DNA from 3 places in the Saccharothrix xinjiangensis genome. Region 1 is predicted to be linked to each of the others. Evidence: riboswitches for the same ligand, from Rfam matches in the RefSeq annotation. Region 1 holds a riboswitch; each other region holds the start of a gene.
What was found. A riboswitch is a leader RNA that binds a small molecule or an ion and turns the genes downstream of it on or off. The one in region 1 is predicted to bind glycine.
Positions count from the first base shown of each region.

Region 1 (3,236 bases):
CCGGCCTCGCACAGGCCCGCGGCCAGCACCGTCGCCATCCGGTGGGCGCGGGTCGCGATGGCCTTCAGGCCCTCGGGGCCGTGGTAGACGGCGTACATGGAGGCGACCACGGCCAGCAGGACCTGCGCGGTGCAGATGTTGCTGGTCGCCTTCTCGCGGCGGATGTGCTGCTCGCGGGTCTGGAGCGCCAGCCGGTAGGCCGGGTTGCCGTCGGCGTCGACGGACACGCCGACGAGGCGGCCCGGCAGCTGCCGCTCCAGGCCCTGGCGGACGGCCATGTAGCCGGCGTGGGGACCGCCGAAGCCCATCGGCACGCCGAAGCGCTGGGTGGTGCCGACGACCACGTCCGCGCCGATCTCGCCCGGCGGGCGCAGCAGGGTCAGCGCCAGCAGGTCGGCGGCCACGACGGCCTGCGCGCCGGCCCGGTGGATCTCCTCGACGACCGACGCGTGGTCGCGGACCACGCCGGACGCGCCGGGGTAGGACAGCAGCACGCCGAAGAAGTCGCCGCCCAGGCCGAGGCCCTCCAGGCCCTGCGACAGGTCGGCGGTGACGACCTCGATGCCCAGCGGCTCGGCGCGGGTCTCGATGACGGCGAGGGTCTGCGGCAGCGTGTCCGCGTCCACCACGAACTTGTTCGACTTGGCCCGGCCCGCGCGGCGGACCAGCGTCATCGCCTCGGCGGCGGCGGTGGACTCGTCCAGCATGGAGGCGTTGGCCAGCGGCAGGCCGGTCAGGTCGCCGACGACGGTCTGGAAGTTCAGCAGGGCCTCCAGGCGGCCCTGGGAGATCTCCGGCTGGTAGGGCGTGTACGCGGTGTACCACGCGGGGTTCTCCAGCACGTTGCGGCGGATCACCGGCGGCGTGGTGGTGCCGTGGTAGCCGAGGCCGATCATCTGGGTCATCGGGCGGTTGCGGGCCGCCAGGGCGCGCAGCTCGGCCAGGGCCTCGGTCTCGGTGGCGGGCGCGGGCAGGTCCAGCACCAGGTCGCGCTCGCGGATCGCCTCGGGCACGGCGCGCTGGGCCAGCTCCTCCAGGGAGCCGACGCCGATCACGTCGAGGATGCGCGCCAGCTCGGCGGGCCGGGGGCCCACGTGCCGGTCGGCGAAGGGGGTGCCGTGCTCAAGAGCGGCGAGGGGGATGCGGTCCTGCGTCATGGGTGTCGCCTCCGGGGCTACGGGCACACTGCTGCCGTTGCCCTCCCCCTCTGTCTCCTGCCCGTCGCCGGGCGCCTGAGAGCTTCACCCGGTGGTGGCCGGGTTTGCACCGTCGGCGGGGTCTTTTCTTGCCCGACCCGCTTTCCAGAGGCGTCTCACCCGCACGGTCCTTGCGCCTGAGAGGTTCCGGGGAGGATTTGCTCCTTCGGCGCCGAGCGGACTCGGACTCTCCCGCGCGGGATAAAGCGACTGCCCGCGAATCGTACCTGGCAGGGGACGCGCCGGTCCCGCGGGCGCGACGTGGATCTCAATGGCTGGACAACCGGGTTTGACCGGGTTTTCCGGCGGGCACCCCCGAGGTACCCGCCTGTAGCACGCCGTGTTCACGCCGTGGTCGGTGGACCTGTTCGTGCTCCGATTCGGTGCACGGGTTCGGCGTGCGCCCGGTCCGGATCGGTGTTCGGTGTCGGCGCCCGGGATCGGCGGCGCGGGCGTCCGGTGGTTCAGCCGGTGGCGCGGGTGCGGCGACGGCGTGACAGCTCGTCGTTCGGGGCCGGCACGATCTCGGCGCCGTCCGCGCGCTCGGCGGGGAACTCGTGGATGGTGCCGCTGATCTCCCGCATGGCGCCGCTGACCGCGATGCCGAACACGCCCTGGCCGCCCTGGAGCAGGTCCACGACCTCCTCGGGCGAGGTGCACTCGTAGACCGTGGTGCCGTCGCTGAACAACGTGATGCGGGCCAGGTCCTGCACGCCGCGGCGGCGGAGGTGGTCGACCGCGACCCGGATGTTCTGGAGCGAGACGCCGGTGTCCAGGAGCCGCTTGACGACCTTCAGGACGAGGATGTCCTTGAACGAGTACAGCCGTTGGCTGCCGGAGCCGTGTGCGCTCCTTATGGTCGGGCTGACCAGGTCGGTGCGGGCCCAGTAGTCGAGCTGGCGGTAGGTGATGCCCGCGATCTGGCACGCGGCCGGGCCGCGGTACCCCACGAGTTCGTCCGGCAGCGAGGAGTCCGGGAACAGCTCGCCCTGTTCGCCGGAGCCGGAACCGGCCCGGATGATGGGCGCTTCCTCGACCACGCCTGCCTCCCCTCGGTCCGGTCACGACGACCGGCGACCAACGTGAAGCCGCCGCGGCGCTCGAATCACACCGTGGCAATTCACCTGAGCTCGACGGTAAGACCGCCTAGGGGGCAGGTCAACGCGACGCGCGGGACGTGTCTGACCTCAACCTGAGGTAGAGGTTGAGAGAGTCGGCCGTTGTAAGCCATTCGGGTGACGTTTAGTGATCGTTTAGCAGAGAATTGCTGACGTTGTGTAATCCATAAGTGTGACACCGGGGGGTGGCACGCGGGGTTGATCCACAACGCACCGCACACGCCTGCGAGGGGTTCGGAACAGTGGCCGAGCCTCTCGCAGGTGTTACCCGCCCGCCGCGGGTTGAGACTGGGCGGCGGTGGTTTGACGAGGTCCGGGTCCGGGCCGACCGGGGGGTGGCTCGGACCCGCGGCGGGGGCGGCGGTCGAGGTTCGCCCGACCAGTGGGGCGGGGGGGTTGGCGGCGATCGACCCTGCGCGCCCCTGACAGCTCACCGCGGTTGTCCACAGAGCCTGTCCGCACGCGCCACCTGCCACCTGCCACCACTGTCCGCGGACCAGGTTCCGCCTTACCGCCCGCCGCGGTTGTCCACAGATCGCGCCCCGTTTCTTCCGCCTCCACGCGCGAACCGGCAAAATCAAAACAGGGGTCCCCTGGGCAGGGGACCCCTGTTCAAGCATGTCGGGCCTGGTGAACCCGTCAGGCCCATCAGGCCCATCAGGCCCGTCAGGCCTGGTGGGCGACTCAGGTGTCGGCGCCCCGGAAGTCCTCCGGCGACACGGAGTCGAGGAACTCGCGGAACTTCTCGACCTCGTCCTCCTGCTCGTCCGGGATGATCAACCCGGCCTCGGCCAGCACGGACTCCTCCGCGTGGATCGGCACGCCGATCCGCAGCGCCAGCGCCACCGAGTCGCTGGGGCGCGCGGACACCCGCACGTCGCCGTCGAACACCAGCTCCGCGAAGTACGTGCCCTCTTGCAGG
Region 1 covers NZ_BAAAKE010000023.1:100,171-103,406, reverse strand. Annotated here, with positions in the region: gene gcvP (aminomethyl-transferring glycine dehydrogenase) at 1-1,157, opposite strand, end outside; glycine riboswitch at 1,312-1,401, opposite strand; gene ABD223_RS32740 (MerR family transcriptional regulator) at 1,661-2,236, opposite strand; gene ABD223_RS32735 (bifunctional nuclease family protein) at 2,999-3,236, opposite strand, start outside.

Region 2 (3,236 bases), on a different contig from region 1:
CCGGCCGTCGGTGTCCGACACGTGGTAGGGCACCACGTTGTAGAGCTTGCCGGAGAAGTTGATCCTCATGCCGTGCGTCAGGTGGCCGCCGTGCGCCAGGTCCAGGCCCAGGATCGTGTCGCCGGGCTGGAGCAGGGCGAACATGGCGCACGCGTTGGCCTGCGCGCCCGAGTGCGGCTGCACGTTGGCGAAGCCCGCGCCGAACAGCGCCTTGACCCGCTCGATGGCCAGCCGCTCGATCACGTCGACGTTCTCGCAGCCGCCGTAGTAGCGGCGGCCCGGGTAGCCCTCGGCGTACTTGTTGGTCAGCACCGAGCCCTGCGCCTGGAGCACCGACACCGGCGTGAAGTTCTCGGAGGCGATCATCTCCAGCGTGCTCTGCTGCCGGTGCAGCTCGGCGGCGACCGCGTTCGCGACCTCCGGGTCGAACTCCGCGAGGGAGGTGTTGAAGTGCTCGGACATGTGGATCTCTCTCCTGGGGTCAGCTGGTTCGCTTGTAGAACGGCAGGGCGACGACTTCCACCGGCTCGTGCTTGCCCCGGACGTCGACGAACAGCGACGTGCCCGGCCGGGTGTGGTCGACGGCCACGTAGGCCATGGCCACCGAGTAGCCCAGCGTCGGCGACAGGGCGCCGCTGGTGACCTCGCCGATCGGGTCGCCCGCCGCGTCCAGCACCGGGTACCCGTGCCGCGGCGCGCGGCGCGAGGTGGTCTTCAGGCCGACCAGGGTGGTGTCCACGCCCCGCTCGGCGACGGCGGCCAGCGCGTCGCGGCCGACGAAGTCGCCCGGCTTGTCGAGCTTGACCACCCGGCCCAGGTTCGCGTGGAACGGCGTGCGCTCGCGGCCCAGCTCGTTGCCGTACAGCGGCATGCCCGCCTCCAGGCGCAGCGTGTCGCGGCAGCCGAGGCCGGCGGGCTTCAGGTCGTGCGGCGCGCCGGCCTCCAGCAGCGCCCGCCACACGTGGGGCGCGTCGGCCGGTGCGGTGAACAGCTCGAAGCCGTCCTCGCCGGTGTAGCCGGTGCGGGCCAGCAGCACGGGCTTGCCCGCCACCTCGGTCGGGTAGGAGGCGTAGTACTTGACCGTCGACAGGTCGGTGGGCGTGAGGCCTTCGAGGATCGCCGTGGAGCTCGGGCCCTGGACGGCGAGCAGCGCGTAGTCGGTCGAGCGGTCCTCGACGGTGGTGTCGAAGCCCTCGGCCCGCGCCACCAGCGCCTCGTGCACCACGGCCGCGTTGGAGGCGTTCGCCACGACCAGGTACTCCTGGTCACCCAGCCGGTAGACGATCAGGTCGTCGACCACGCCGCCGTCGGCCTCGCAGATCATGGTGTAGCGGGCGCGGCCGACGCCGATCGCGGAGGCGTGCCCGACCAGGGCGCGGTCCAGCGCGGCGCCCGCCTCCGGCCCGGTGAGCACGATCTCACCCATGTGGGTCAGGTCGAACAGGCCCGCCGACGTCCGCACCGCGCGGTGCTCGGCCAGCTCGCTGTCGTAGCGCAGCGGCATCCGCCAGCCCGCGAAGTCGGTGAACATGGCGCCCAGCGCCTCGTGCTCGGCGTGCAGGGGCGTGCGGCGGCTTTCCATCAGGCGCGGTCCTCCGGGGGTGCGGACATGCCGGTAGCGCCGACCGGTCGGGTCGGCGGGCACGTGTGGGAGATGACACGGTCCATCGGAGACTCCTCGTCTGAGTGAGCCTCCCCCTCTGTCATGAGCCTGAGAGCTTCGCCGCTGGTGAGCGGCTTGCACCGTGGGCGAGGCGCACCGGGCGCCTGCTTTCCAGAGTTGCCTTCATCGGCGGTAGCTGTGCCTGAGAGATTCCGGGGAGGGGTTGCTCCTTCGGCGCCCCAGCTCACCTGGGGACTCTCCCGCGCGACGTCGACGGCCGTGTTCAGTTGGTACCGCCAGACGCTAGGCGGGCCCGGCGGCCCGGTCAACCCTGGTCACAGGGCCTTGCCGGTCCGGAGGCTCTCCACGACCCTGCGCTCGGCGTAGAACGACACGAACGGGATCGTGCCGGCGAGCAGCACCAGGGCCGTGGCCTTGATCGACCAGCGGGCCTTGAGCGCCAGGTCGACGGTCAGCACCAGGTAGATCGCGTAGAGGAAGCCGTGCACCGGGCCGACGATCCGCATCATGGTCTCGCTGTCGCCCACGTACTTGGCGAACATGGCGGCCACGAGCAGCAGCAGGCCGACACCGACCACGTAAGCCATGAACCGGAACCTGGTCAACGCGCCGTTCATCGCCCTACCTTCGCTTCACCGCTGGTCCCGCGCGTGCAACTCGGCGAGCATGCGGTTGTAGGCCGCCAGCTCGTCGTCCTCGTCGTCGTGCGCTCTCCTGACGGGCTCAACCGTAACGACCCGGCCGGCCGGGTCGCCCACCGGCTCCTCGGCCGGGTTGGCGGCCTCCGCCTTGCGCTGGGCGTCCAGCTTGCGGATGCGCCACACCATGAAGGCGGGGAAGAGGCCGAACAGGGGCCACTGGAAGACGTAACCGAGGTTCTGGAACGTGCCGCCCGCCTCGGAGAACCGCGCCCACTGCCAGTAGGCGAGGCCGCAGCACACGATGAGGGAGAGCAGGCAGACCAGCGCGATGGCGGTCCGCTTGGGGGTGATGAGGCCCGGCACGAACTCCAGGGTACTTCGCGTGCCGAGCAGGTCGAACGGTCGGGTTTGCCGAGTTCACCCGGTTCACCCGGTTCGGCTCGGTGCGGGTCCGTGCGCCTCTTCCGTGCGCCTCTGTCGGTCGCGGCATCCCTGCCGGTCACGGCGGCGTGCCGGTCACGGCGGTGCGCTCGGGACCCGTGTTGGGCGAGGGCTCCTCCCGCAGGAGCCCACCCCTCGGGCTTGGGCTCCCGACCACAGGAGCCCGCCCCTCTCGTTCCGGACTAGGCCACGCCGTCCCGGCGTTGCCTCTGCAACCTGGCCACGCACCAGGCCGCCGCACTGCCTCGACGCAGGTGCTGGAGCACCGTCATCGGTCCGAGCCGACGACCGAGGTCGGCGGGCGTGAGCCCGGCCGCCCGGTAGTCCAGAGCGCGCTGGTCCAGCGGGCTGATGCCCGCGTCCCACCACTGCTCCGCCTCGGACAGGTCGCCCACCAGCTGCCAGTAGCTGGCGGCGGCCGCGAGCAGGGCCTCGGGCACCTCGGGCGCCCGCTTCCGCATCGCCGCCACGTAGGCGGGGTCAGCGGACTCGACCCGCACCAGGCCACGGGGACCACCACTCGCCCGCTG
Region 2 covers NZ_BAAAKE010000002.1:145,305-148,540, forward strand. Annotated here, with positions in the region: gene glyA (serine hydroxymethyltransferase) at 1-462, opposite strand, end outside; gene gcvT (glycine cleavage system aminomethyltransferase GcvT) at 482-1,582, opposite strand; glycine riboswitch at 1,694-1,783, opposite strand; glycine riboswitch at 1,785-1,876, opposite strand; gene ABD223_RS05995 (DUF3817 domain-containing protein) at 1,939-2,241, opposite strand; gene ABD223_RS06000 (hypothetical protein) at 2,257-2,628, opposite strand; gene ABD223_RS06005 (helix-turn-helix transcriptional regulator) at 2,889-3,236, opposite strand, start outside.
Region 2: linked by a shared signal. The riboswitch ahead of gcvT (glycine cleavage system aminomethyltransferase GcvT) and the one ahead of gcvP (aminomethyl-transferring glycine dehydrogenase) in region 1 are both predicted to bind glycine.

Region 3 (3,236 bases), on a different contig from region 1:
AGTAGAAGACCGAGTCGTGGACCTGGTAGGTCGGGTCGGCGTGCGTGGTGGGCCGCGAGTCGGCGAAGCAGCCGCCCTGGTCGATCGCGATGTCCACCAGCACCGAGCCGGGCTTCATCTGCGCCACCAGCTCGTTGGACACCAGCTTCGGGGCCTTGGCGCCGGGCACCAGCACCGCGCCGATCACCAGGTCGGCCTCGCGCACGGCCTGCTCGACCGCGTACCGGGTGGACGTGACGGTGCGCAGCCGGCCCTGGAACAGGGCGTCGACGTGCCGCAGCCGGTCGACGTTGGTGTCCAGGATCTCGACGTCCGCGCCCATGCCCGCGGCGATGGTGGCCGCGTTCAGGCCCGCCACGCCGCCGCCGATGACGACCACGCGCGCCGGGTGCACGCCGGGCACGCCGCCGGGCAGCACGCCCCGGCCGCCGGAGGGCTTCATCAGCGCGAACGCGCCCACCTGCGGCGCGAGCCTGCCCGCGACCTCGGACATCGGGGCGAGCAGCGGCAGCGCGCCGTTCGGGCTCTGCACGGTCTCGTAGGCGATGGCGGTGGTGCGGGACGCCAGCAGCGCCTCGGTCAGCGGCCGGTCGGCGGCCAGGTGCAGGTAGGTGAACAGGACCTGGCCCTCGCGCAGCCGGGGGTGCTCCTCGGCCACCGGCTCCTTGACCTTGAGCACCAGCTCGCCCTCGGTCCACACGTCGTCCGCGCTCGCCAGCACCTTGGCGCCGGCGGCGAGGTACTCCTCGTCCGTGATGGCCGAACCGAGCCCGGCGCCCGCCTCCACGTAGACGTCGTGGCCGCGCGTGGTCAGCTCGTGGGCGCCCGCCGGGGTCAGCGCGACGCGGTACTCGTGGTTCTTGATCTCGCGGGGAACTGCGATCCGCACGGTGGGCTCCTTCGGCCGTCGTTGCACCAAAGGTCGGTTACCCGGTTCGCGGTGTCATCGTGCTCCCGGCACGAACGGCCGGGGGCCCGGTTGTGCCGGCAGGACAAGTCGACCGGCGCGTTGACACCCGTCCCACCCGCCACCTAGCGTGCGGGCAAGTCAACTGAACATCGGCCGCGGCGTCGCGCAGAGACGCCGGAACCCGCGCGGGAGAGACCCCGGGCACCGTCCCGGGGCGCCGAAGGAGCAAGCACCCCGCACACTCTCAGGCAGCGAGAACCGCTCGGGTGAGGCGACTCTGGAAAGCGTGCTCCACAGCGCGCACCCACGGTGCAAGCCGCAGCTTCGTGCGGCGAAGCTCTCAGGTCCCAGGACAGAGTGGGGGAACCAGGACCACCACCCAGGGAGCGCTGTCGTGACCTTTCCGGAGAAGCTGCTGTACACGCCCGAGCACGAGTGGGTCGACTGGGCGCCGGGCGCCCAGGACCCCGTGGCGATCGGCATCACCTCGTACGCGGCCGAGTCGCTGGGCGACATCGTGTTCGTCGACCTGCCCAAGGCGGGCACCCGCGTGACGTCCGGCGAGGTGTGCGGCGAGCTGGAGTCCACCAAGTCGGTCAGCGAGCTGTTCGCGCCGGTCACCGGCGAGGTCGTCGAGGTCAACCCGGCCGTGGTCACCGACCCGTCGCTGATCAACAACGACCCGTACGGGCGCGGCTGGCTGTTCAAGGTGGCGGTCGAGGAGGCCACCGGGCTGCTGACCGCGGCGAAGTACGCGGAACTGACCGAGGCCTGATCGTGGCCATCAGCGTGTTCGACCTGTTCTCCGTCGGCATCGGCCCGTCCAGCTCGCACACGGTCGGCCCGATGCGCGCGGCGACGATGTTCGCGGCCAGGCTGCGGCCCGCGCTCGCGTCCGTGAACCGGGTGCGGGTGGAGCTGTTCGGTTCGCTCGGCGCGACCGGCCACGGCCACGGCAGCCCGAAGGCGGTGCTCCTCGGGCTGGAGGGGCACCGGCCGGAGGAGGTCGACCCGGCGGCGGCCGAGGCCCGGGTCGCGGAGATCCGCGCGTCCGGCAGGCTCCGGCTGGGCGGTGCGCGGGAGATCGCCTTCACCGAGGACGACGACCTGGTCATGCACCGGCGCAAGTCGCTGCCGCTGCACCCCAACGGCATGAGCTTCACCGCTCACGCCGGGTCGGAGGTCGTCGACTCGGCGGTGTACTACTCGGTCGGCGGCGGTTTCGTGGTCGACGAGACGGCCGCCGGCGCCGACCGGATCAAGGCGGACCGGACGGCGCTGGCGCACCCGTTCAAGTCCGGCGACGAGCTGCTGGCGCGGACCCGCGAGACCGGGCTGCCGATCAGCGGGGTGATGCTGGCCAACGAGCTGTCGTGGCGCGACGAGACCGAGGTCCGGGGCGGCCTGCTGCACATCTGGCGGGTCATGCAGGACTGCGTCGAGAGGGGCTGCACCGAGACCGGCGTCCTCCCCGGGGGCTTGAAGGTCCGGCGGCGGGCCGCGGAGATGCGGCAACTGCTGGCGGCCGAGCACTACGCCACCGACCCCCTGCGGGTGATGGACTGGGTGACGCTGTTCGCGCTGGCGGTGAACGAGGAGAACGCCGCGGGCGGCCGGGTGGTGACGGCCCCGACCAACGGGGCGGCCGGCATCGTGCCCGCGGTGCTGCACTACTACGCGAGGTTCGTGCCGGGCGCCTCGGACGACGGCGTGGTGCGGTTCCTGCTGACCGCGGGCGCCATCGGCGTGCTGTTCAAGGAGAACGCGTCGATCTCGGGCGCCGAGGTGGGCTGCCAGGGCGAGGTGGGCTCGGCCTGCTCGATGGCGGCCGGCGGGCTGGCCGAGGTGCTGGGCGGCACGCCGGAGCAGGTCGAGAACGCGGCCGAGATCGCGATGGAGCACAACCTCGGGCTGACCTGCGACCCGATCGGCGGGCTGGTGCAGATCCCGTGCATCGAGCGGAACGCGCTGGCGTCGATCAAGGCGATCACGGCGGCGCGGATGGCGCTGCGGGGGGACGGGTCGCACTTCGTGTCGCTGGACAAGGTCATCAAGACCATGCGGGAGACCGGCCGGGACATGAAGGACAAGTACAAGGAGACGGCCCGGGGCGGGCTGGCGGTGAACGTGATCGAGTGCTGACGGTCGCGGTGACACCCGGCCCCGCGTTGGCGCGTGGGCCGGGTGTGGCCTGTTGCAGTGGCGCACCACGGGTGCCCGGGAGGTCGGTGTCACACTCGGGGGATGAGCGTTGAGCCGTGTCCTGCCGGGGAGGGCGGCGTGCACGTGCCGTCCCCGGCGCCGGGTCGTGACCGCTGCCAGCTGT
Region 3 covers NZ_BAAAKE010000021.1:79,634-82,869, forward strand. Annotated here, with positions in the region: gene ald (alanine dehydrogenase) at 1-889, opposite strand, end outside; glycine riboswitch at 1,087-1,181, shown strand; gene gcvH (glycine cleavage system protein GcvH) at 1,305-1,685, shown strand; gene ABD223_RS31125 (L-serine ammonia-lyase) at 1,688-3,052, shown strand.
Region 3: linked by a shared signal. The riboswitch ahead of gcvH (glycine cleavage system protein GcvH) and the one ahead of gcvP (aminomethyl-transferring glycine dehydrogenase) in region 1 are both predicted to bind glycine.